4 regions of the Brevibacillus sp. genome follow, and region 1 is predicted to be linked to each of the others. Evidence: riboswitches for the same ligand, from Rfam matches in the RefSeq annotation. Region 1 holds a riboswitch; each other region holds the start of a gene.
What was found. Region 1 has a riboswitch for S-adenosylmethionine ahead of DEP07_RS04790 (homocysteine synthase). Riboswitches for the same ligand answer to the same signal wherever they lie in the genome.

Region 1 (6,074 bases):
TGTTTGTTCAACTTCCTCTGCCGTGCGCAGCTCTTGAAATCCGTTGCGGGTCAATTCATCGCGCATCGGTTGAATCACTTGGCTCATATACGCTTCATAAGACATCATGGGGCAACCTCTCCTTTGTATCACGTTTCCATTTACGTATTATTATAACCTGATCGAGCCCTCGCGAGAACGCAGAAGTGCTTTCGTTCTACACTTCCATCAAAATGGTGAGGATCATCGGATTGCGTCCGGTCTTTTCATAAATAAACGGCTTGATTACTTCATTGATCTGGGATTTCAGCTCAGACCATTCCTTGATCTTCTTGTCGAGCGCTTCCTGCAGGCGCTGGCGAACCAGAAGCGTCGCTTCCTGAATGAGCGACTCAGAACCGCGCACATAGACAAAACCGCGGCTGACGATGTCTGGTCCCGTAAGAATCTTGAAGTTTTTCATATCGAGGCTGACGACGACGACCATCAGGCCATCTTCCGCCAAATGCTTGCGGTCGCGCAGAACGATGTTGCCTACGTCTCCGATGCCGCTGCCGTCGATCAGCACGATTCCGGCGTGCACCTTGCTGAGCCATGCCTTTTCACGGTTGCAGTTCAGCACTTCCCCGTTGTCCATGAGGAAAATGTTGCTCTCGTCAATTCCTACTTGCTGCGCCAGCTTGGAGTGCGTCTTCAGCATCCGGTATTCACCGTGAATCGGAATGAAGTATTTCGGACGAATGAAGTTGAGCATGAGTTTCAGTTCTTCGCTGCTTCCGTGTCCAGACGCGTGAATGTCAAACACGTGACTGAGCACGACGTTTGCGCCTGCCCGGTACAGCTTGTCTATCGTCCGGCTGACATTGATCGTGTTGCCCGGAATCGGCGAAGCAGAGATGATCACCGTGTCTTCCGGATAGATCGACACAGTGCGGTGCGATCCGGAAGCAATCCGGGTCAGCGCCGCCATCGGCTCGCCTTGACTTCCCGTGCAAATAATCAGCACCTGATTGTCTGCGTAGTTGTCAATGTGCTTGATATCAATCAGCATACCCTCAGGCATCTGGATGTAGCCCAGTTCTTGTCCAATCAGGAACACTTTTTCCATGCTACGGCCGATGACCGCGACTTTGCGGTTGCACTGTTCAGCGGCATCTACCACTTGCTGCAGACGATGCACGTTGGACGCGAATGTAGCCAGGATGATGCGACCGCGCGCTTTGCGCACCACATCGAGAATCCCCTCGCCAACTGTGCGCTCTGACATGGTGAAGCCGTAGCGCTCACTGTTTGTACTATCGGAAAGCAAAGCCAAAACGTCGCCACTCGCGCCGAGTTTGGCAATTTTGCCGTACTCTGTGGTCTGTCCGACTGGAGTCATATCAAATTTGAAGTCGCCTGTATGGATAACCATGCCTTCAGGCGTGTGGAGCACAACCCCGAGCGAATCCGGGATGCTGTGATTCGTACGGAAGAAAGTCGCTTTCAGTCGATTGAACGGAATTTCCGTATCTTCCGAGATCGGAATCATCTTCACGTCATTTTGCATGCGATGCTCTTCCAGCTTCGCCTTGACCAAGCCCAGGGTCAGACGACCACCGTAGATCGGCACGTTAATTTGTTTGAAAATATAAGGAATCGCTCCGATGTGATCCTCATGTCCGTGCGTTAACAAAAGTGCTTTAATCTTGTGCTGGTTGTCCACCAAATAGGAAATATCGGGGATGACCAGGTCGATACCGAACATTTCATTTTCGGGGAACTTCACCCCGCAGTCAATGATGATAATTTCATCCTCATACTCGACGCAATACATATTTTTTCCGATCTCGCCGAGGCCGCCCATTGCGAAAATCTTAACGTCGCTCAAACTCTTTCCTCCTAACTTCATCGTGCATGATTTTGGGAACCCGAACCAAGCATGCCATTCTTATTGTAACACAACGCGAGGCGTTCGTTTCATCCTGTCTTGTTAATTCCACACATTCATCTTCGGTCAATATTAGAAAACTGATACGCGGTATCTCCAACTCGAGCAAAAGCTGGGCATCAAGCGACTGCTCCGGCCGCAAGCCCCCTTTTGCACGTGTAAGGATTTTCTACGAATGACCGCTTCAAAAAGACTTCAGACTACATGGCAAGCCCGTTTTCCAACACGAAAAAGGAGAGCCTCCGCCATGCACTCTTCCATGAACATGTTCCTCACGCGCAGCTTTCTCGCTACACTGGCCGCAAGTTTGCTGCTGTTCTTTTTCCAGTATGCCCCAGCAAATGCCCAGCCGCCATATGCCAAATGGGGCAGATTGGCGATGCAGGAAACGATGCAAAAATATCCGCACGCGCAAATCGTAGACTATTTGCATGTCGGGCGCATAGCAAAAACGCCCACCACGTCAGAGGAGACGTTCAAGCTCTTGCTCCAGCAGGGCAATCGCAGGTGGGCGCTTCTTGTGCATATTGAATTTGAAAACCAAACGGAACGAGTCGTGAACATCACGTACGAAGAAACCGTCTGAGTCTAGTCAGCGAGCTGTTCCATTTCTTTCATCATTTGCTCCATGTCCATGTCCGCCGCCATGCCGTAAGCACGGCGCATGTTGCCGTCACCGTCGACGAGGAACATGCGTGCGGTGTGGGCAAAAGAACCGTCAGGCTGCTTCAGTACCGCAATCCCGAAGTCTTTCGTTACTTTTTCCACCGCCTGGGCATCTCCGCGCAAAAACTTCCAGCCGCTTTGATCAGCCTTGAACTTCGCTGCATACTGCTGCAAAACCTCAGCCGTATCAAAGTCGGGGTCGAAGGTGATCGAGACAAACTCAACCTTGTCGCCGAACAGCTTTTTCTCCTTCAACTGATCCTGAAGCTTGGACATGTTGTACGTCGTTGCCGGGCAAATATCAGGGCAATTGGTAAACATGAACTCGACAAGGCGCACCTTGCCTTTGCCTTGCGAGAACGTATAGGAAGTTCCGTCACTGTTGTCCAACGAAAAGTCCGCGATCGGCTTCATCACCGGAATCGGATCTTTTGCCAAGTATTTGTAGCCGAACACACCTACAATCGCAAGGATAATCAAGCCTGCCAGCACCGTAAACCAATGGCGCTGCAACGCTGACCCTTGTTGCTGTGCTCCTTCACTCACGATTTCCTGCCTCCCCTGCACATCTCATGCGCCATCCCGCTTTGCTTGCAGCGGCGAGCAGCGCACATTTTCTCTGTCTTTCTAGACTTCTTTTTCCCCAGGCCATGCCAGCATTCCGCCTACCATATTGGCAGCGTCAAAGCCAAGCTCACACAAATATTCAGTTGCCCGGTGGCTGCGTGCGCCGCTTCGGCACACCATGATGACCGGAATGTCTTTGTCCAGCTCGTCGGTGCGATGCGGCAAAAAGCCGAGCGGAATCAGCTTGGCCTCTTTGATATGGCCTTCGTTCCACTCCTCCACCTCGCGTACATCAATCACCTGAAGCTGTTCTTTTGCCGCGAGCTTTTCCAGCAGCTCTTGTGGTGTAATTTCCTTCACGCCATGGCTCATCGCGTTTTTTCCTCCTATATGTACAATCGTTTAGTCGTTTTCTGCCATTTCCATCATATCATAGGCCCCAGGCGTTTTCTAACGGCGGGAGCTGCGAAAGCGCCGAGATATAGGGGCAATTTTGTGACAGCAAGGCTCGGTTGCTTGCAAGTTCAAAGAATTTACAAAAATGACCATAAAATTATAAAATTACAAGTAAAAAACCATGTCTGCCAGTTCATGAAAAAGAACGCTGATAATTGATGAAGCTTAGCGTGAGGGGGAGTTATTTCTATGATGTATGTCCTTGGAATTTTGGCTGTTTGCACTCTGGCTGCGGTCCTCTTGTATGCCAAAAAAGGAAAACAATCTCGTGAGGCAACTCATTTGGTTTCAGATGAAGGAAACCCTCATACAAACCATGTAAACAGAGCTTACCAGACAGGCTCTCTGGATCTTATGGGCAACAGCATGAACGGGTAAATCTTTAAAATCCACAAAATCCACCCCGATAACTTAATCATTTGATGTTGACAGCGAAGTATGGTTTTTCATACAATTATGACAACAACTGAAAGCTACATTTTCATCAAGAGCGGTGGAGGGACAGGCCCTATGAAACCCGGCAACCAGCAAGCGAGTCTTGCGCGGTGCTAATTCCTGCAGAATCCATAGATTCTGAGAGATGAACGCACACCCGTGCATAGCCGGAGCCTTCTTCTACTCAGGAGAACGCTCCGTTTTTTTATTTCCTTACCCCCATATAAAAAGGAGAGATGATCATGTCTGACCAACAACAATGGAAACCGGAAACGCTCGCCGTACACGGCGGACAGGAGGTAGACCCGGTAACAGGCTCGCGCGCGGTTCCGATCTACCAAACGACTTCCTACGTCTTCCGTGACACGGAGCATGCTGCCAACCTGTTTGCTTTGAAAGAGTTTGGCAACATCTACACGCGCATCATGAATCCGACCCAAGACGCATTTGAAAAGCGCGTCGCTCTGCTCGAAGGCGGCGTAGGTGCGCTGGCAACCTCTTCCGGTCAGGCAGCCATCACCTTCTCGATTTTGAATATTGCGCAAGCGGGCGACGAGATTGTCGCATCCAGCAGCTTGTATGGCGGGACGTACAACCTTTTTGCCCATACGCTGCCACGCCTGGGCATCAAAGTACACTTTGTGGATCAGTCCAATCCGGACAACTTCCGCGCGTTCATCAACGATAATACCAAGGCGCTCTTTTGCGAGACGATCGGCAACCCTCGCATCGACGTGGCCGACTTGCAGGCAATTGCGGACATCGCGCACGAAAACGGCGTGCCGCTGATTGTCGACAATACATTCGCTTCGCCAATCCTGACCCGTCCGTTCGAGCACGGAGCTGACATCGTCGTTCACTCCACGACCAAATTCATCGGCGGACACGGCACGGCGATTGGCGGCATTATCGTAGATTCCGGCAAATTCGACTGGAACAACGGCAAATTCCCTGGTCTGACGACGCCAGACCCAAGCTATCACGGAGTCGTTTATACAGAAGCAGTCGGCCCGCTCGCCTACATCATCAAAGCGCGCGTGCAACTGCAACGCGATATCGGCGCTGCCGTAGCTCCTATCAACTCTTTCCTGTTCCTGCAAGGTCTGGAGACACTCCACCTGCGCATGGAGCGCCACAGCCAAAACGCACTCGCGGTAGCGAAATTCCTCGCCGAGCATCCGGCAGTGGAATGGGTCAGCTACCCAGGTCTTGAAGGCGACGCCAACTACGCACTCGCGCAAAAATATTTGCCAAAAGGCGCTGGCGCCATCCTCACCTTCGGCATCCGCGGCGGCGTGCAAGCAGGCAAAACATTGATCGAATCCGTAAAGCTCTTCTCTCATTTGGCAAACGTAGGCGACTCCAAGTCGCTCGTTATCCATCCGGCGAGCACGACGCACCAGCAAATGAACGAAGCGGAGCAATTAACGGCAGGAGTAACTCCCGGATTGATCCGTCTGTCTGTCGGAACAGAGGCGATCGAAGACATCATCGGCGATTTGAAGCAAGCTTTGGAAGCAGCTGTTGCCGTGAGCAAGGTATAGGTTTTCCTACAACACCATACCTTTTCATTCAAGCGAAAACGAAAAAACCACTCTCGTCAGGGAAGTGGTTTTTTCGTTTTTTTGTGTCTTTCACTGGATAGTCTCAACTAAATCAGCAGAGAAAAAAGAACAGATGCGAAAATCATTGAACTATTCATTCTAAATAACTTGAATTAACAGTTCGAATATTTTAGAATTTGATCTATGAAAAAAATGGGAAAAGGGTGATCCGCTTTGAAAATATGGAACATCGGCAGTGCACGCACCACCTACCAGCTCGACTTCGCTTGCTCACCGCTTTTTGAAGCCGCACTCGGAATCGCCGTCGCCACTTACGATCAAATTCACCACACGCTGGAGCATCCGCCTGAGCACTGGAGCAGCATGCTGAGCGCGCTTCCGCAATCCGTCCAGCTTGAAGTTGATTACGCCAAAAGGCACAACACTTGGAAGACGTTGCTGCAACTGCTCCACCACCAGCCTTTTGCCGATCTCGA
Region 2 (6,074 bases), on a different contig from region 1:
AAGGAATTCAAAGAACAAGAAGAAATCTTGGATAAGAAGTATACTGACAAACAGGAAAAAAAGGTAAAAGATTTATCGTGGGAAGTTGGTAAACTGAAAAAAGAGCTACATCCCGAAGATCCTGAAGAAGTTTTAAAAAGGAAACTGAGCGCCTTCAAACAAATGACGCTCATTCATGAAAACTCTTATAAGGGCGAAAATGTTGAAGAGGTGGATTTCAATGATCCAAAAGTTATCAAGGTTTTGGAAGCGATCGAGAAAAGAAAACAACTCATTGAACGAATGGAAAATGAGCTTTCGGGAAATGCGAAATTGACAACTGGTAAGTCTGCACAAGAATTACTTGACGAATTCGAGCAAGAAAAAATGGAATTAAGTGACACAACTAAGGACACAAGAGAATAAAGGGGTATTACGAATCAAAGGGGGTGTCTCAAAGTCAATTTTTCGGCTTTAGAGATACCCTTTTAAATTTCAAACACCTTGGTAAATCATGTTTCTGATTTTTCGATGTTAGCGAATTCTCCCCTGTTGATCGCTTGACAGAACGGTTTGGTCAGGCGGCCTTTTTTATGTAATATTTCCCTTTTTCGTCTGACTATTTGGCGGAGAAAAAATGTAGTCGGGGGGCGCGTCACTGGTCGCCATCCGGGAGAAAGACAGGGCGATCGCTTTGTACGAGAAAACGGGCTTTGCTATCTGTGACCAGTCGATTTTTCCGGAACAAAACGGTCATGATCGTTTTGTTGACCGCAAGCGGTACTCGTCCGCGATGAGAACAAACAAGTAATCGGCTATGCCTTGTACAGACGGATTTTTGAAAACGGAAAACAAACGACAGCTTTGCTGTTTCAGTGTGAGGCAAGGCCGGAACGGGCCGACCGGGAGGCGATTGTCAGAAGTGCTCTTGCCCATGTGTTTTCGCCATGGGACAAGGAGCTGTATCGCCTCACGGTCAATTTGCCAGTTTCCAACGAAATGGCCATCCGTATTTTGCAAAGGGCAGGTTTTGACGTGATGGCCGAGCAAGTATTCATGACCAGGTCGCTCGTTTAAGCCCAGATCACTCGACTGACGGCTAGGGTTGCGCGTGATACGGAAACGTGATCGTGAATTTGGTGCCGACTTTTGGCTTGCTGGACACGCTTACCGACCCGCCGAACGCGTGGATGACGTGATAGGAGTACGTAAGCCCGAGACCGGTTCCGCTTGTTTTCGTCGAGAAATAAATGGACCCGAGGCGTTTGATCTGGCCTTCGTCCATCCCGATGCCGTTGTCTTTGATGATCAGCATGGCGTTGCTTTTCTCAATGAACAGCGAGAGGGACACTTTGCCGTTGACCGTCTCCTCACAAGCTTCGATCGCATTTTTGATGAAGTTGACCAAGACTTGTTTGAACTCGTCGGGATTGGCCAGGATCGTGACAGGCTTTTCATAAGCTTGCAGCTCCAGCTCGACATTGTGCATATTGGCAAAAGGCAGCATGACTTCCCGCACGACGTAAAGCTGGTCGCATACGTTGATTAGCTCGGTGCGCTCCTTGAGCGGCTTGGACAAAGCGAGATACTCGGTCAGGATCGCTTCCGTCCGCTGGATTTCGTCCATGCTGATGCGGATGTACTGATCGGTTTTCGTAATATTCTCGGGATTTTCCTGAATCAGGCGCAAAAATCCTTTGACCGCTGTGAGCGGATTTCTCACCTCGTGAGCAAGCGATGCGGCGACATGGCTCATCGTTTCGATTTTTTCATTTTGGGCGTGTCGAATAAACAGTTCTTTGTCGGATACGCACTTGCTAAATAGCGACAACAAGAGCCAAATTCCGACAAAGTTTTGAACGGGGATCACGAACAAGTAGTAGGCAGGATGATGGGATACATAGGTGGGAAAGTATAGATAGGTCAACCCCAAAGCTACCAGGGAAAAGAGCGCGCCCGTCAAAAAAATATACAGTGTTTTCCGATAACTGGCTTTGTAACGCCGATACATCAGGAGGGAGATGGCAAAGGTGACAACCAGGGCAAGCAGCGCGAGCCAGATGCCTTCACCACCCAAATAATAGCGGTATAGCGCGGACTCGATCAGCAAGACCAGCGCGATCCGCACTCCCCCATAGACTAGGGCAAAAAATACGATGATGTGCCTGATATCGAAAATCACGCCTTCCGAGACGCTGGTCGCGAAGGTCATGGCCAGAAACATGCAAATCGAGCTGGTCACAAGAATGAAAGCGCGGCTGTAATTGCGCATTCGGTCGCGGTAATAAATATTGAACAGGACAAATGGCGTCAGAGCAAAAAACATCTGCAAAATTACTTCTTTTAGTAGAATCATCGGACATCCCCATCGCAAATTTGCATGGCTGCTTCAATCTACGATATTTCGACAAGAGCCTACACGATTCCTCCAAAATTTGGACGCGCCGACGGAATAAATTTAAAGGAGAAAAGTTTTAAAAACCTAGTTGACAGATGGGTAAAACACGGATTATAGTCTCTATATACTAATACAAAGGTTTCGAAAATAATAACTACTCTTATCCAGAGAAGGCTGAGGGAATGGCCCTATGACGCCCGGCAACCTAGCTGGCAAGATCAATGTCTTGCGAGCCAAGGTGCTAACTCCAACAGGTAGCGATACCTGACAGATAAGAGGCGCGAATCTTGTCGATCAAGCCTCTTTCATCTGTTGAAAGAGGCTTTTCCTTTTGGAAAGGGAAGGTCGTCGCCTCCTCAGCTTGCAGCACAACAAGGAACAAAGAAAAAGGGGGATTTTTCGATGAAAAAGAAACTGGGCCTTATCACATCACTCGTACTGGCAGTATCGGTGGCCTTGACCGCGTGCGGCGGCGGAGCCGATACGAAAAACACGGCGGCAAACGGCGCTTCCGGCGAAAAAGCGAAGCGGATTGCCCTGATCATGCGCCAAAATGTAGGAACGTTTTCGGCTCAATACATTAACGGTGTGAAGCAGGAAGTCGAGAAAAACGGCGGAGAGCTGACAGTATTCAACGCAGATACGGATTTGTCGAAAATGGCGTCGAATCTTGACGCTGCGGTCAACCAAAACTTTGACGGCATCCTGATTGACCACGGTACAGCGGAAGCGTTGCAACAAGGTACGCAAAAAGCTGTCGACAAAAAAATCCCGGTCGTTCTGTTCGACACAGACATCAAGCTGCCTGGCGTGCCGATTGTCGAGCAAGACGACAACAAGCTGGCAGAGCTGAGCCTGGAAAAGCTGGCGGCAGATTCCGGCGGCAAAGGCAACATCGTGAAAATTTGGGTGGCAGGCTTTGCTCCGATGGAAAAACGTCAGGTGACTTATGAAGCGTTCCTGAAAAAATATCCGGATATCAAGGAAGTCGCCGCTTTCGGTTCCGCGACAAACAACACAGCGCTGGATACCCAAGCACAGATGGAAGCCATCCTGAAAAAATATCCGAACAAAGGCGACATCACGGCTGTATGGGCATCTTGGGATGAATTTGCCAAAGGGGCAACCCGTGCGATCTTGCAAGCAGGCCGCACAGAAATCAAAGTATACGGCATCGACCTGAGTGATGAAGACCTGCAACTGATCCAGGAAGCAAATTCGCCATGGGCAGCGACTGCAGCCGTAGATCCATCGAACATCGGACGCACTCACGCAGCGGCTATTTTCCAAAAAATCAAAGGCGAGCAAGTGCCAGACAGCGTGAAGCTGAATCCGGTGTTGGTGAAACAAGAAGATTTGCCTAAGGACAAAAAAGTGACAATGGGCGACTTGTCCCAGTACGTGAAAGAGTGGGGCAAGTAAGCATATAAAGCTGGTTGATTTGGCTATTCCCGTTGATCAGTCAACGGGAATCTTGCTTATTTAAGGGGGTGCGAAAAGTGTCCAGCTTGCAGATGAAAGGGATTGTGAAGCAGTTCTCCGGCGTTCCTGCGCTGCGTTCGGTCGATTTTGAGGTCAAGGCTGGCGAGGTTCATGCGCTTTTAGGGGCGAATGGAGCGGGGAAAAGTACCTTGATGAAAATTTTGACGGGCGCGTATCAGTCTGACGGGGGGAGCATCACGATTGACGGCAAAGAGGTGTCGATCCAATCGCCCCAGGATGCGAAAGCTTTAGGCATCCAGTGCGTGTACCAGGAAGTGGATACGGCGCTGATCCCGTACTTGAGCGTGACGGAAAACATTTTGCTCGATCAGATTGTCTCGGCAGGCCGCAAAGGATTCATGAACTGGCCGAGCTTGCACAAGGAAGCGGAAAGCATTTTGCAGAGCTTCGGCTTTTCCATCCCTGTGCGCATGCTCGTCGAGGAATGTACGCTGTCCGAAAAGCAACTGATCCTGATTGCCCGCGCGACCGTGCAAAAAGCGAAGTACGTCATTTTTGACGAACCGACAGCTCCGTTGAGCACGAAGGAGAGCGAGCGGCTGTTTCTCATCATTGACCAGTTGAAAAAAGCGGGTGTCGGGATCATCTACATTTCCCATCGCCTGCCGGAAATTTTTGAGATATGCGACCGAATCACGATCATGCGGGACGGTCAACTGATCGTGACGAGCGAGACGTCCCACACGACGATGGATGAGGTCATCGGCAACATGCTGGGCAAAAGCTTCGAGGAAGAGTTCCCGAAAGTCGAAGTGCCTGTAGGCGGGGTGCTTCTGGAAGCTGCGGGAGTGGCTGGCGGCAAGGTTCGCCGCGCCGATTTGAGCGTTCGCGAAGGCGAGATTGTCGGGATTGTCGGGCTGGTTGGAGCCGGGAAGACGGAACTGGCGAGACTTTTGTTCGGAGCGGATACCGCCGAGGCGGGACAAGTCAGGCTGAGCGGCAAAGAGGTGCGGCTGCGGTCGCCGAAGGACGCTGTTGATGCGGGAATCGTCCTCGTACCGGAAGAACGGCGCAAAGAAGGCATTTTTGTCGAGGAATCTGTCCAGAACAACTTGTCTGTCTCCGCTTTGGAGAAGTGGTCGCGGCTCGGATTTGTCCGCAGAGGGGCAGAAGCGAAGCAGGCGAGGGAGCTGGTGAGCCGTCTGGGCGTAAAGACGGCAGACATCACACAGCTGGTTGGCTACCTCAGCGGAGGAAACCAGCAAAAAGTCGCGATTGGCAAATGGCTGGATACGGATGCGCAAGTGTTCATGTTCGACGAGCCGACCAAAGGCGTCGACATCGGGGCGAAAAGCGATATTTACCGCCTGATTGGAAAGCTGGCGGAGCAGGGCAAGGGCGTTCTCTACTTTTCTTGCGAGTTTGCCGAAGTATTGGGCATTGCCGACCGGATTTTGGTCATGTTTGAAGGGAAAATCGTCAAGGAGCTGAGCCGCGCGGACGCGACACAGGAGACGATGATGTATTATGCCAGCGGGGGTGAGTAAGGTGGAAGGTAAAAAATTCAGCTTGTTTGATTTTATTTACAAATACGGTACAGTCGCAGTAATTGTGATCGTCATGCTGTTGTTCAGTCTGACCAATCCGTATTTCTTCACGTACGACAACATCACAGACATTTTGCGTTCCATCTCGATCGTAACGTTCGTCGCGATCGGCGTTACGTTTTCACTGATTGTCGGAGGCTTCGACTTGTCTGTCGGTTCGACGGTGTCGTTGACCACAGTCGTTTCGGCTTCCATGATGGTCTGGTACGAGCAGGGCGTGTTTGCCACTTTGGTCGTCCCGATCGCGCTCAGTCTGATTGTCGGATTGGTCAACGCTTTTCTGGTCGTCAAAATCCGCATTCCCGATCTGCTGGCGACACTGGCGATGCTGTACATCGTCAACGGACTTCATATGACTTATTCAAAAGGCTACTCGATTTACGCCAACATGCCGTTGGAAGATGGTTCGATGGCTCCGGGAAAATTCCAGGAATGGTTCCTCTGGCTCGGACAAGGCAAAATTTTATCCCTGCCTGTTCCCGTCATTTTGACCTTTTTATTGGTCGCGGTCACACACGTCTATTTGGCGTATACTCGCCAAGGGCGGATGCTGTACATGACGGGCGGCAATCTGGAAGCGGCGCGTCTCTCCGGCATTCCCGTGAATCGCTATCGCACGCTCGCTTATGTGTTGTCTGCCCTGTTCG
Region 3 (6,074 bases), on a different contig from region 1:
AACGAAGAAGCGCAAAAGCCAAATGAAGCAGAGGCGTTAAAGCAAGCGAAGCAGCTTCTCGGCCGATTGCTTGGAGCTGACAGCGCGAACTATCGCCATGTGGAATCGAATAGCGCGGAAAAATTCATGCGCTATCATAACGGGTTACCTGTCATGGAAGATGTGCTGGATATTGAGCTGGGCAGCTCCGGACGTCTTCTGATGTTCAGCAAACCGACGAGAGCGTATTCCCCGTCTTCATTCCCGGATGCTGCGGAAGCTGTGGCGAAAAGCGCCGCCGAAAACGAGCTGGCCGCAAATATGAAGCTTGTATACGTGCAGCACATGTCCGAAGGGAAGGCGCTGAAACAGCCGACACTGGAATACAGGGCAGCGGTTTCCTTTTTCCAACAAGGAAGGCCGGTTTTCCTTGATTGGTACATTGATGCGCATAGCGGCAAGATCAACTACGGTACGGGAAACAACGGCTTTGCCTACGATCAACTGCAGCGGGAGCAGCCGCAGGCAGATGCGTTCGAGACACACGAACAGCCTGTCATCGTGCGTACGAAGGAAGAGGCGAAGGCGCTTTTGCAAACGGAATTTGGCGTCAATATCGAAGGCATGTCCTATCGGGAATCCGTAGATGATCATCAAAAGAACAAATCATTTAACTGGGCAGATAGCAAAGACCGCTGGCATGAAGTGACGATCGACGCGAAGACGAGCCAGGTAGTTGGGTTGCGCGTTCCCCGCACAAATACGCAAGTGACCGTGAAGCGCGAACAGGCCGAGCAGGCAGCCGTGTTCTTTTTGGCCAAATACGCCGATCCGGGCGTAAAAGAAGTGCAGCTTGCACAAGTGATGGAACCTGGCGCAGCCAATCCGGTTTCGTCAGGCAACTGGGTATTCCGCTATGTCATGAGCAAGGATGGGATTCCGGTGTTGGACAAGGGGCCAGATGCCGCTTACGAGGTGTCGGTAGACCCTTCGACCGGGAAGGTAAACAGCTTCCGGAATTGGCGAGAGACTCACAAGTTGACAGAGCTTCCTTCGTCAGCCGAGGTCGTTTCCAAACAAAAGGCTGCCGAGTCGTTTTTGCGCGTCATGCCACTCAGGCTTGTTTACCTGTTAAAAGATCAGGAAAACGATTGGCTGGATCGGCCGAGACTCGCGTACATTCCGTGGAGCGAGGAAGAGCTGGCAAGCAGTTTCATTACCATCGATGCCAAAAGCGGCGAGGCTGTAATCGAGCCGTAAGGACAAGAAAAAGAGGCTATCCCGCAAGCCAGCTGGAAGGCGGGGGGATAGCCTCTTCTTGTCATTTACCTAGCAGTCGTCACACGAACACCCAACAATGACCAGCAGGATAAACAGTACGAGCACCAGTGCGAAGCAGTCTCCAAAGATGCCATTTCCGCAGTAAGATGTACTCACGTTTGTTCCCCCTCCTTTCCGTTATGCTACAGTCTATACACGATCGCACAGATTGGCGTGGGCGGATGCCCGGTAAGCACAAAAATGGGCGCAGTCGGGAAGAAAAGCAGTAAATAATAGACAAATTCTCAATTGACGTAGACAGGACGCGGTGTTAAGATACTGTCAAACATGAAACCTGAAAGTCAAAAATGAATACCATGGTACAACTCTTATCAAGAGAGGCAGAGGGACTGGCCTGATGAAGCCTCGGCAACCGGTTAAAATCCGGTGCCAATTCCAGCAAAGCTACGGCTTTGAAAGATGAGAGGATGGTTCAGGCGCAATTGTATCCGCGGACAAATCCTCTTCTTTCAAAGAAGAGGATTTTTTTGTGCAAAAAAACTGCCGAGAATAAACGCCGCAAGGGAGAAAAGGAGTACGTCAATGAAACCCACTTTTCGCGAACAGCTTTCCCGGAAAATTCTGATTCTGGACGGTGCGATGGGCACGATGCTGCAACAGGCGAACTTGACCGCCGATGATTTTGGCGGCGAAGCCTACGATGGTTGCAACGAGCTTTTGAACTTGACGCGACCAGACGTCATTCGATCCATCCACGAAAAATATTTGGAGGCGGGAGCGGACATCGTCGAGACGAATACATTCGGAGCCACCTCCGTCGTGTTGGCCGAGTACGATGTCGCCGACAAGGATTTGGAGTTAAACATCGCTGCGGCCCGCCTGGCGAAGGAAGCCGTAGATGCCTATAGCACAACCGAGTGGCCGCGATACGTGGCAGGGGCAATGGGACCGACGACGAAAACGCTCGCTTTGACAGGCGGCGTCACCTTCGAGGAGCTGGTGGAGTCCTACTATCGTCAGGCAAAAGGACTGATCATTGGCGGAGCCGACGTGCTGCTGCTGGAAACATCGCAGGATACGCTGAACGTCAAGGCGGGGGGAATCGGCATCCGCAAAGCGTTCGCAGAGCTGGATGTGGAGTTGCCCGTCATGCTGTCCGGGACGATTGAACCGATGGGCACGACTCTTGCCGGTCAAAACATCGAGGCGTTTTATATCTCGCTTGAGCATTTGAAGCCCGTGTCCGTTGGGCTGAACTGTGCGACTGGCCCCGAGTTCATGCGCGACCATCTGCGCACGCTGTCCGGACTGGCTCAATGCGGAGTGAGCTGTTACCCCAATGCGGGCTTGCCGGATGAAAACGGACATTACCATGAGACGCCGCAAGGGCTTGCGACAAAAATGCGCGCTTTTGCAGAACAAGGCTGGCTGAACGTGGCGGGCGGCTGCTGCGGAACGACGCCCGATCATATCAGGGCGATGGCAGAAGCATTGAAAGACTGCAAGCCACGTCAGGCTGTCGATCAGGCTGTCAGCGCGGTATCCGGCATCGAAGTCGTGTACGTGGAAGATGACAGTCGCCCGCTGTTGGTAGGGGAGCGCACAAACGTCATCGGTTCGAAAAAATTCCGCGACTTGATCGCCGCAGGCCAATACGAGGAAGCGTCAGATATCGCCCGGGCACAAGTAAAACGCGGCGCTCACGTCATCGATATTTGTTTGGCTGACCCGGATCGGGATGAATACGCCGATATGGAAAAATTCCTGCAATTCGTCGTGAAAAAGGTCAAGGCTCCGCTGATGATCGACTCGACGGATGCAAAAGTAATGGAGCTGGGCCTGCGCTATTCCCAGGGAAAAGCGATTCTCAACTCGATCAACCTGGAAGACGGCCTGGAGCGCTTTGAAGAAGTAGCGCCGCTGATCAAAAAGTTCGGAGCGGCTGTAGTCGTCGGAACGATCGAGGAAGCGGGCATGGCTGTCACGCGCGAGAAGAAGCTGGAAGTGGCGAAGCGCTCGTACGATATTTTGGTCAACCAGTACGGAATTGCCCCGCAAGACATCATTTTCGACCCGCTGGTGTTCCCGGTCGGTACAGGGGATGAGCAGTACATCGGTTCTGCCAAGGAGACGGTTGAGGGGATTCGCCTCATTAAAGAAGCGATGCCGCTGTGCAAAACGATTCTCGGGGTCAGCAACGTGTCTTTCGGGCTGCCAGCAGCGGGCCGCGAAGTGCTCAACGCCGTGTTTTTGTACCACACGACGGTTGCCGGACTCGATTTTGCCATCGTCAATACAGAAAAGCTGGAGCGCTACGCGTCGATTCCCGAGGATGAGCGCAAGCTGGCGGAAGCGCTGCTGTTCGAGACAAACGACGAAACACTGGCTGCATTCACCGAATTTTACCGCCAGAAGAAAAAAGAAGTGCGGGTGGAAGCTTCCACGCTGACTTTGGAAGAGCGCCTCGCCCGATATGTCGTCGAAGGCTCCAAGGATGGCTTGACTGACGATTTGAAGCTGGCTCTGGAAAAGTATGCGCCGCTTGAAATTATTAACGGCCCGTTGATGTCAGGAATGGAAGAGGTCGGCCGCCTGTTTAACGGAAACCAGCTGATCGTAGCGGAAGTGCTGCAAAGCGCGGAAGTCATGAAAGCGTCCGTCTCGTTTTTGGAGCCGTTTATGGAAAAGAGCGATGCGGCGGCCAAAGGCAAGATTTTGCTGGCGACAGTCAAAGGCGACGTGCACGACATCGGCAAAAATCTGGTGGAAATCATTTTGGCAAACAACGGCTACAACGTGGTGAACCTGGGGATCAAGGTGCCGCCTGAGCAACTGATTGCCGCTTGCCGGGAAGAGAAGCCGGATGCGATCGGTTTGTCCGGTCTTTTGGTCAAATCCGCCCAGCAAATGGTCATTACCGCGCAAGACTTGAAAGCAGCGGGAATCGATGTGCCGATGATGGTCGGAGGTGCGGCTTTGACGCGCAAATTCACTTCCAACCGGATCGCGCCGGAATACCACGGAATCGTGTTGTACGCCAAGGATGCGATGGACGGACTCGACCTCGTCAACCGTTTGCAAAACCCGAACGAGCGGGAGCGTCTGGTCGCTGAGCAGCAAGAACTCGCTGAAGCGGCGGCAACGGCGCAACCCGTGGTGGTACAAGAGAAAAAAGCTCCGCTGCCTGCCCGTTCGGCGATTAGCAGAACCGTTCCGATTCAGTTGCCGCCAGACTGCGAGCGACACGTGCTGCGCCAGTACCCGATCAGCCATTTGCAACCGTACCTGAATTTGCGCATGCTGCTCGGCAAGCATCTCGGTGTGCGTGGAAACGTGGAAAAATTGCTGGAAGCGGGCGACGAAAAGGCGTTGGAACTGTACGGGATAGTCGAGGAGCTGTTGAATGAAGCGAAGCAGCAGGGAACGATCAAGGCGCACGGTGCCTATCAGTTTTTCCCGGCGCAAGCGGACGGCAACGATATTATCGTCTACGATCCAAACGACCACAGCAAAGTGCTGGAACGATTCTCGTTCCCGCGTCAGCCGGAAGAGCCGCATCTGTGCCTGTCCGATTTCTTGCGTCCGGTCGAGAGCAAGGAGATGGATTACGTCGGATTTTTGACGGTGACAGCAGGCGGCGGCATTCGCGAGCGCTCGACTGAACTGAAGGAACGCGGCGACTACTTGCGCTCGCACGTTTTGCAAGCATTGGCTCTGGAGCTGGCGGAAGCTTTTGCGGAGCGGATTCACCACGTAATGCGCGATGTATGGGGGATTCCTGATCCGGCGGAAATGACCATGCTGGAGCGCTTCGGTGCCCGCTATCGAGGCATTCGCGTGTCGTTCGGCTATCCGGCTTGCCCGAACTTGGAAGACCAGGCGCAACTGTTCCGCCTGCTGCGGCCGGAAGACATCGGCATCCAGTTGACAGAAGGCTTCATGATGGAGCCGGAAGCTTCTGTATCCGCGATGGTATTTGCCCACCCGGAAGCGCGTTACTTTAACGCAGGTCCGTCGGTGTTTGAAGTATAGATCGTCTAATGAAAATGGGAGAGAAGGGATTGAGTTGACGACGAGCAAGCAAGACTTACGGGAGTATTTGCAGGAGCACCTGCTGGTCGGAGACGGAGCCATGGCGACCCAGCTGCATGCGCTGGGCGCCCCGGTTGGCGTCAGCTTTGAAGAGTTGTGTTTGTCCAATCCGCGAGTGGTGCACGAAGTTCATGCGTCGTACTATCAGGCAGGAGCGCGCCTTTTGGAGACAAATACATTTTCCGCGAACCGGGATGCGCTCAGCCGCTACGGTTTGGAGCACAAAGTGGCGCGGATCAACCGCCTTGCCGTGGCGATTGCCCGCGAAGCCGCCAAGGACGATGCGTACGTGGCAGGCAGCATCGGCTCGATTTTGGCTGGACGGGTGAAGAAAAAGGTACTGGATGAGTATCGGGACCAGTACGAGGAACAGGCGATCGCGCTGTTGCACGCAGGCGTAGACGCGCTGATTTTGGAAACGTTCCTCGATCTGGAGGAACTGCTGCTCGCCATCGAGGTCATTCGTCCGCTGACAGATGTGCCCGTCATTGCGCAACTGGCGACATTGGAAGTCGGACGCACGCGCGACGGCTACTCGCTGACGGATGCTTTTCCGCAACTGAAACAGGCAGGAGCAGACGTCATCGGTCTGAACTGCCGCTTGGGTCCGGCTGAAATTTTGCGCTCTTTTGAAAGCACGATCTTCCCGGATGATTCGCTTCTGTCAGCGTTCCCCAATGCGGGACGGCTGGGAATGACGGACGGGGAGTACGCCTTCAAGT
Region 4 (6,074 bases), on a different contig from region 1:
GTCCCAGAGGCTTATGAACGCCTCTTGTTCGATGCGCTGCGTGGAGACTCGACCTATTTTGCCCATTGGAATGAAGTGCGCCTGTCGTGGAAATGGGTAGAGCCAATCTTGACGGCTTTTGAGCGCAATCTCGTACCGCTTGTCTCGTATGAAGCGGGAACATACGGGCCGGATGCAGCGAAACAATTGCTGCAAGCGGAAGGATTTTCCTGGTGGTTGGATGAAGTAGAAGAGAGGGAGCCGGAGCCGGTGCATCGGTAATGGCTGACTGTACACCTCGGCTTATGCGAGTGTCTTGCTCATTTCGGGTTGAGACTGGCTCAAGCCAGGGGTGAGTCAAGTGAAAAAGAAGGGGGAAGCGATTCATGCGTTTTGGCGTAATCGGCACCAACTGGATTACAGATGAGTTCATCCAGGCAGGTTTGACCGTCGAAGGCTTTTCTCTTCAGGCGGTCTATTCGCGGACGAGCGAACGCGCCCAGGAATTTGCTGAAAAATACCAAGCCCCTTTTGTATACACGGATATAAAAGAGATGGCATCGAGCGGAACCATCGATGCTATCTACATCGCAAGCCCCAATTGCTTTCATGCGGAACAGGCGATCCTGTGCATGGACATGGGGCTGCATGTGTTGTGCGAAAAGCCGTTTGCTTCTAACGCGGCAGAAGTCGAAGCCATGCTTGCGGCAGCGAAAAGAAATGATGTGCTGCTCATGGAAGCCGTCAAATCGACCCTCGTGCCCAATTTTTCTACAGTCCGGGATCATTTGCCCAAGCTCGGCACCATTCGCCGATATATCGCAAGCAACTGCCAGTATTCCTCCCGCTACGATGCCTACCGACAGGGCCAGGTTATGCGAGCTTTTGATCCCGCCTATTCCAACGGAGCGTTGCTGGACATCGGGATTTACTGTCTCTATCCTGCGATTGTGCTGTTTGGCAAGCCAGAACAGGTCAAGGCGGAAGGCGTTCTACTGCAATCAGGGGTAGATGGCGAGGGCAGCATGCTGTTGAAGTACGAAAATATGGATGCCGTCATCAGCTTTTCCAAGATCACGACTTCGTACCAGCCTGCGGAGATTCAGGGGGAGGACGCGACGATGGTGATCGATAAAATCAACCATCTCACGCGTATCGAGATTCGCTACCGCGACGGGAGGGTCGAGGATGTGACCAGGCCCCAGACGCCCAAAACGATGCATTATGAGATCAGAGAGTTCATTCGCTTGGCTGAGGCAGGCTTGAGAGAGTCAGAGACAAATTCACATACAGCTTCCCGCTGGACCATGGAGGTCATGGACGAAGCGCGAAGACAAATCGGTGTTGTGTACCCTGCTGATTTGCCGCGTTGAAGGAAGGGAACAGCTAAATCATAAAAAAGCAGGAAGACAAGGGGGGCGAAAACGCGATGAGAATGTTCGATGTGACGGCACCAATCTTTGAAGGCATGACGGTGTACAAGAACAAGCCGGAAAAGCAACCGAAAATACAGACGGTTACGAATGGGTACGTAACCGAGTCCAGAATCGATATGGATGTGCACTCTGGCACCCACGTAGATGCGCCGCTGCACATGGTGAACGATGGAGAGACATTTGAGAGCATCTCGCTGGAAAAACTGGTCGGGAACTGCCGTGTGCTTGACTTGACGCACGTTGAGGACCAGATTGGCCGGGCTGAGCTGGAAAAGTTTGATATCGCCCCGGGAGAGTTTCTCCTGTTTCAAACGAAAAATTCGCAAGACGACGCCTTTTCGTTTGAATTTGTTTATTTGGCGCACGATGGCGCTGCTTATTTGGCTGAAAAAGGCGTACGGGGAATTGGCACGGATGCTTTGGGGATTGAACGGAGCCAAGAGGGGCATCCGACGCATAAAACGCTGTTTGCCGCAGGTATCGTCGTGATCGAAGGGCTGCGTCTGCGCGATGTGCCACCGGGCCTCTACTTTATGGTGGCTGCTCCGCTGAAGCTTGTAGGAACAGATGCAGCTCCTGCGCGGGTGCTGCTGTTTGAAGGCTGGCAAGAAGGATAAATAGAGAGAAGCCGAGGAGGACATGAGCATGCTGATTCGCCCAAACCGGGAGGAGTACCAAGATTATTTTGCTACCTACGTCAGTCAAGTGCCAGAAGGTGATCTGCTGACGATTCTCGAACAACAGGCAGCACAGACAGGGGAGATGTTCGCCGGATTGACAGGGGAACAAATCGATCATCGCTACGCTCCGGGCAAATGGACGGTAAAAGAAGTGCTGGGCCATATCATCGATACCGAGCGAATCATGAGCTATCGCTTGCTGAGAATCGCCAGAGGGGATCAGACTGAGCTGGCGGGGTTCGATGAAAATACGTATGTAGCAGAAGGCTTCTATCAGGAGCGCAGTCTGGCGGATTTGCTCGCAGAATACAACGCTGTGCGACAGTCGACGCTGGCCCAACTGCGGGGGATCGCTGCCGAGGCGTGGACGAGAACGGGCACAGCAAATGGCAATAAGCTGTCGGCACGCACATTGGCCTATATTATCGCCGGACACGAGGCACACCACTGTAGAATTTTGCGGGAACGGTATTCGCTGTAAGCCGGGAGAAGCCCGCTGTTTCGCTTTCTGTGTGTCGCTTTTCGTTACTCGTTTTTCGCTTTCCAGCTGTCGCTGCGTGTTCCTCGCTATCTTTTCGCTGCCGCTCGCAACTCGCCCTCCCTATCTCGGCAATGGTAGGGTACAATAACAGTAGTGATTTTTCCAATTTCATATGTGGGAACAGGTTCCTTGAGGTATATCGCCGCAAGGATAATAGGGAAGCTCGGTGCAAATCCGACACGGTCCCGCCACTGTAAGAGGGGAGTTTTGCGCATACAGGCCACTTGTCCAGACTTGGATGGGGAAGGCAGCGCCAGACGATGATCCCAAAGTCAGGAGACCTGCCTGTTTCGACGACACTGATGGACCTACGGGAGATAGGGAGGTGTTAGAGGACTCGCCATGACAGCAGGGGGACGAATACGTTTCTCTTTGCTTGCGCATTTTCTAACGATCGTATCGGTCGTCGGAAAATGCTTTTTTTGTTTGGGGGATTGGTGTGGTCTGTCGAAGGGGGCAACTTGTCTCGAAATTGATGCGATTAATCGAGGCGCTGGAGTAGCTTCGCGATAGAAGCGGCTAAAATCGAAAGAGCTGAGCTGAAGCTGCCTCTCGCTTGCAGCGGTTCGTCGAATGGACCAGGGCGTCTCGCGGTTGATCTACCTGTCAAAGAGGCTACGATGACTCGCGATTAAATTCAACTTGACTAGATCTTGTACGAATGTGAGGGATCGCAAGCTTGCGAACCGGAGCCTTTTTAAGGATATCGTTGCCAGATTGTCGCCGTGAAAAAGGAGGGAGTGGCGTGGTTCAGCTTTTCATATGTCCATGGTGCGGCTATGTTGAAGAAAAAGAAGTGCCAGAGGAAAGCGAAGCAGGAATCGTTACGTGCGCTTGCTGCAACATGGCAGAAGTGGAAAGTGTGTTTGCGCGTGGAAACGGCTGCTTTGCTGAGGGGGTTGCCGTTCTGTCTTCCTGCTTGCGAGTCTTGTCAGCAAACAAAAAGAATTGTGTTGACGAATGCATTGGAATTTCTTAGAATAGGCTCAATAGCAAATCATAGTTCTTATCCAGAGAGGTGGAGGGTCTGGCCCGATGAAGCCCGGCAACCGTTGCTTTTGCGACAAGGTGCCAATTCCTGCGGGACGTTTCGTCTCGATAGATAAGAAGCGGGTGCCTCGTAGCAGTCAAGACGAACCTTCTTCTTAGCGGAGAAGGTTTTTTGATGTATGAAAAAGTGGGAACGAGGCAAACATTTGCCCAATTTCAAAGACAAGAGAGAACTGACATCTAGCAAAGAACAAAAATTCATAGTTTTCTTTATCTAGAGAGGTGGAGGGACTGGCCCGATGAAGCCCGGCAACCGTTACGCAGTTTGTGACAAGGTGCCAATTCCTGCAGGACGAAAATCGTTCTGGGAGATAAGGAGAAGGACCTTGATGCCAAACCTTCTTCTTAGCAAGAAGGTTTTTCTTATTTTTCCAAAACATGACATGAGGTGGTAATAATGAGCGCAGGTGTAATCAAAGTAGGATTGCTGGGATTGGGAACAGTAGGGGGCGGCGTCATCAAAACGATTCGCTCGCAACAGGAGAAGCTGGCGCAGCGGTTGGGCAAACGGATCGAGATTGTCAAAGCATTGGTTCGCGATTCGGAAAAAGAACGGGCGGTTCAGGTTGATCCTGCGCTTTTGACTACCGATTTTGAGGATGTGCTAAAAAGCGATGTGGACATTGTCGTGGAGGTAATGGGCGGTGTCGAGCCTACGTATGATTACGTGCGTGCCCTGATTGAAAAAGGCTGCCATGTGGTAACGGCGAACAAAGAGCTGCTCGCCAAACGCGGCCCTGAGCTTGTCGATCTGGCTAACCAGCATCAGGTGCATCTGGCTTATGAAGCGAGCGTAGCTGGCGGGATTCCGATTTTGAGTGTGCTGCGGCAGTTTTTGCGCACAAATGACATCCAAGGAGTTCGCGGTATTCTCAACGGGACGACGAACTTCATCTTGACGAAAATGGAGGCGGAACAGCTCTCTTATCAGGAAGTGCTGAAGCAGGCGCAGGAGCTGGGCTATGCGGAAGCTGATCCGCGTTCGGATGTGGAAGGTTTCGATGCCATGTACAAATTGTACATTCTCGCGCAGCTTGTGTACGGGGAGTCGTTGCCGCTTGCGGATGTCGTGCGTAAAGGAATCGCCGATTTGTCTGCCGGACACATCCGGATCGCAAGCGAGCTGGGTTACCGGATCAAGCTGATTGCCCAGGCACAAAAAGCCGAGCAAGGCATCCGCCTATCGGTTCAGCCGACTGTGCTGCCCATTGCCCATCCGTTGGCGCAAATCCAGGATGCGTTCAATGCGGTGCAGCTCTCCGGGAACATCGTGGGCGACCTGTTGTTTACGGGCCGGGGTGCAGGCGAACTGCCGACCGCAAGCGCTGTCGTTGAAGATTTGGCTTACTTGTTGACCCAGCCATTTACGCCGCATCCTGTTTGGACAGAAAAAAATGCCGCGGCTCAGTTGGAGCAAGGGCAAGACGAACGGGTGCTGTGTTATTTGGAAGGCTCGTGTATCGCCGCCACACCTGATCGCGTGCTGCATTTCTTGCGGGAGGCTGGCGTGAACGTGACGAAATTGAAGGTGCAATTCGACTTGGGCGGTGTGCTGCGCGCGGGCTTGATCGTTACAGGTATTCGCGCAGAGCATGAGCAAGTGCTGAAAAGTGACTTCGGACTTTCCGTGCGCTGCTTCCCGCTGATCGAATCGGCATAGCTCGCAGTCTGTCTAGATCAGCGCTGATCCTTTCTACTTGCTTTTTTTATCCGAGAGCTGTTGATCGGTATCTGAAGGCCCGTTTTTCTGATTGCCGGGGAAGACGACTTTTTCCCATTTGGTCATGAAATAACTGCAGAGTATAATAAGGCCGATCGCCGATACGGTGATAATCAATCCGGTCATATGTGCCGCCTCCTTTTCGCTGGAAAAAGTGGTTCTACTATGGTCTACGAAAGCAATATGGAAAAGTTTCGCCAAAAAAGGCAACGGGCACGCCTCATTTATCATGAGCGTGCCTGTACGTGACCATCGGCTTCAATCTGAACGTTTTCCGACAGTGATTCGATTCGTTGCAGAAGCGCTGCCCCATCCGTGTCATTCATCGGTACCGCTCGTCCCAGCTCGGCATGGAACGGGAGCATCGTCAGTTCACAGGAAGCGTCTTTTGTGCAGCTTGCTTGCAGTACCATCGTCTGCCACGTTTTTGGCTCCGTCGAGCGGGTGAAAATGAAATTGCCCAAACTGTAGGCAATCCACTTGCCGTTGTAGCGTTCAAAGCCTTGCAGGACGTGAGGATGACCACCGACGATCAAGTCTGCTCCTGCGTCAATGTAAGCTTTGGCCAATTCTTTTTGGTGATCGACGGGAAAGTCTTCCCGTTCCTTGCCCCAATGGGCGATCACGACGACGAGATCAGCGTGTGCCTTTGCTTGTTGAATCGCTTG

Region 2: it holds a riboswitch for S-adenosylmethionine, as region 1 does, so the genes downstream of both, DEP07_RS22730 (sugar ABC transporter substrate-binding protein) here and DEP07_RS04790 (homocysteine synthase) in region 1, are expected to answer to the same signal.
Region 3: it holds a riboswitch for S-adenosylmethionine, as region 1 does, so the genes downstream of both, metH (methionine synthase) here and DEP07_RS04790 (homocysteine synthase) in region 1, are expected to answer to the same signal.
Region 4: it holds a riboswitch for S-adenosylmethionine, as region 1 does, so the genes downstream of both, DEP07_RS08140 (homoserine dehydrogenase) here and DEP07_RS04790 (homocysteine synthase) in region 1, are expected to answer to the same signal.

What each region holds. Positions count from the first base shown of each region.
Region 1 is NZ_DOTK01000022.1:11,356-17,429, reverse strand. It holds gene DEP07_RS04815 (BrxA/BrxB family bacilliredoxin) at 1-108, opposite strand, end outside; gene rnjA (ribonuclease J1) at 197-1,870, opposite strand; gene DEP07_RS04805 (YqzG/YhdC family protein) at 2,157-2,495, shown strand; gene DEP07_RS04800 (SCO family protein) at 2,498-3,121, opposite strand; gene DEP07_RS04795 (rhodanese-like domain-containing protein) at 3,203-3,514, opposite strand; SAM riboswitch class I at 4,077-4,185, shown strand; gene DEP07_RS04790 (homocysteine synthase) at 4,276-5,577, shown strand; gene DEP07_RS04785 (ArsR/SmtB family transcription factor) at 5,812-6,074, shown strand, end outside.
Region 2 is NZ_DOTK01000078.1:6,782-12,855, reverse strand. It holds gene DEP07_RS22745 (hypothetical protein) at 1-405, shown strand, start outside; gene DEP07_RS22740 (hypothetical protein) at 802-1,056, shown strand; gene DEP07_RS22735 (ATP-binding protein) at 1,079-2,335, opposite strand; SAM riboswitch class I at 2,535-2,655, shown strand; gene DEP07_RS22730 (sugar ABC transporter substrate-binding protein) at 2,780-3,799, shown strand; gene DEP07_RS22725 (sugar ABC transporter ATP-binding protein) at 3,877-5,367, shown strand; gene DEP07_RS22720 (ABC transporter permease) at 5,369-6,074, shown strand, end outside.
Region 3 is NZ_DOTK01000079.1:183,381-189,454, reverse strand. It holds gene DEP07_RS24255 (YcdB/YcdC domain-containing protein) at 1-1,239, shown strand, start outside; gene DEP07_RS24250 (YjcZ family sporulation protein) at 1,309-1,416, opposite strand; SAM riboswitch class I at 1,626-1,726, shown strand; gene metH (methionine synthase) at 1,843-5,292, shown strand; gene DEP07_RS24240 (bifunctional homocysteine S-methyltransferase/methylenetetrahydrofolate reductase) at 5,327-6,074, shown strand, end outside.
Region 4 is NZ_DOTK01000034.1:5,569-11,642, forward strand. It holds gene zwf (glucose-6-phosphate dehydrogenase) at 1-261, shown strand, start outside; gene DEP07_RS08125 (Gfo/Idh/MocA family protein) at 366-1,352, shown strand; gene DEP07_RS08130 (cyclase family protein) at 1,409-2,032, shown strand; gene DEP07_RS08135 (DinB family protein) at 2,061-2,576, shown strand; cobalamin riboswitch at 2,742-2,939, shown strand; SAM riboswitch class I at 3,640-3,745, shown strand; SAM riboswitch class I at 3,894-4,004, shown strand; gene DEP07_RS08140 (homoserine dehydrogenase) at 4,084-5,346, shown strand; gene DEP07_RS08145 (hypothetical protein) at 5,380-5,532, opposite strand; gene DEP07_RS08150 (CapA family protein) at 5,634-6,074, opposite strand, start outside.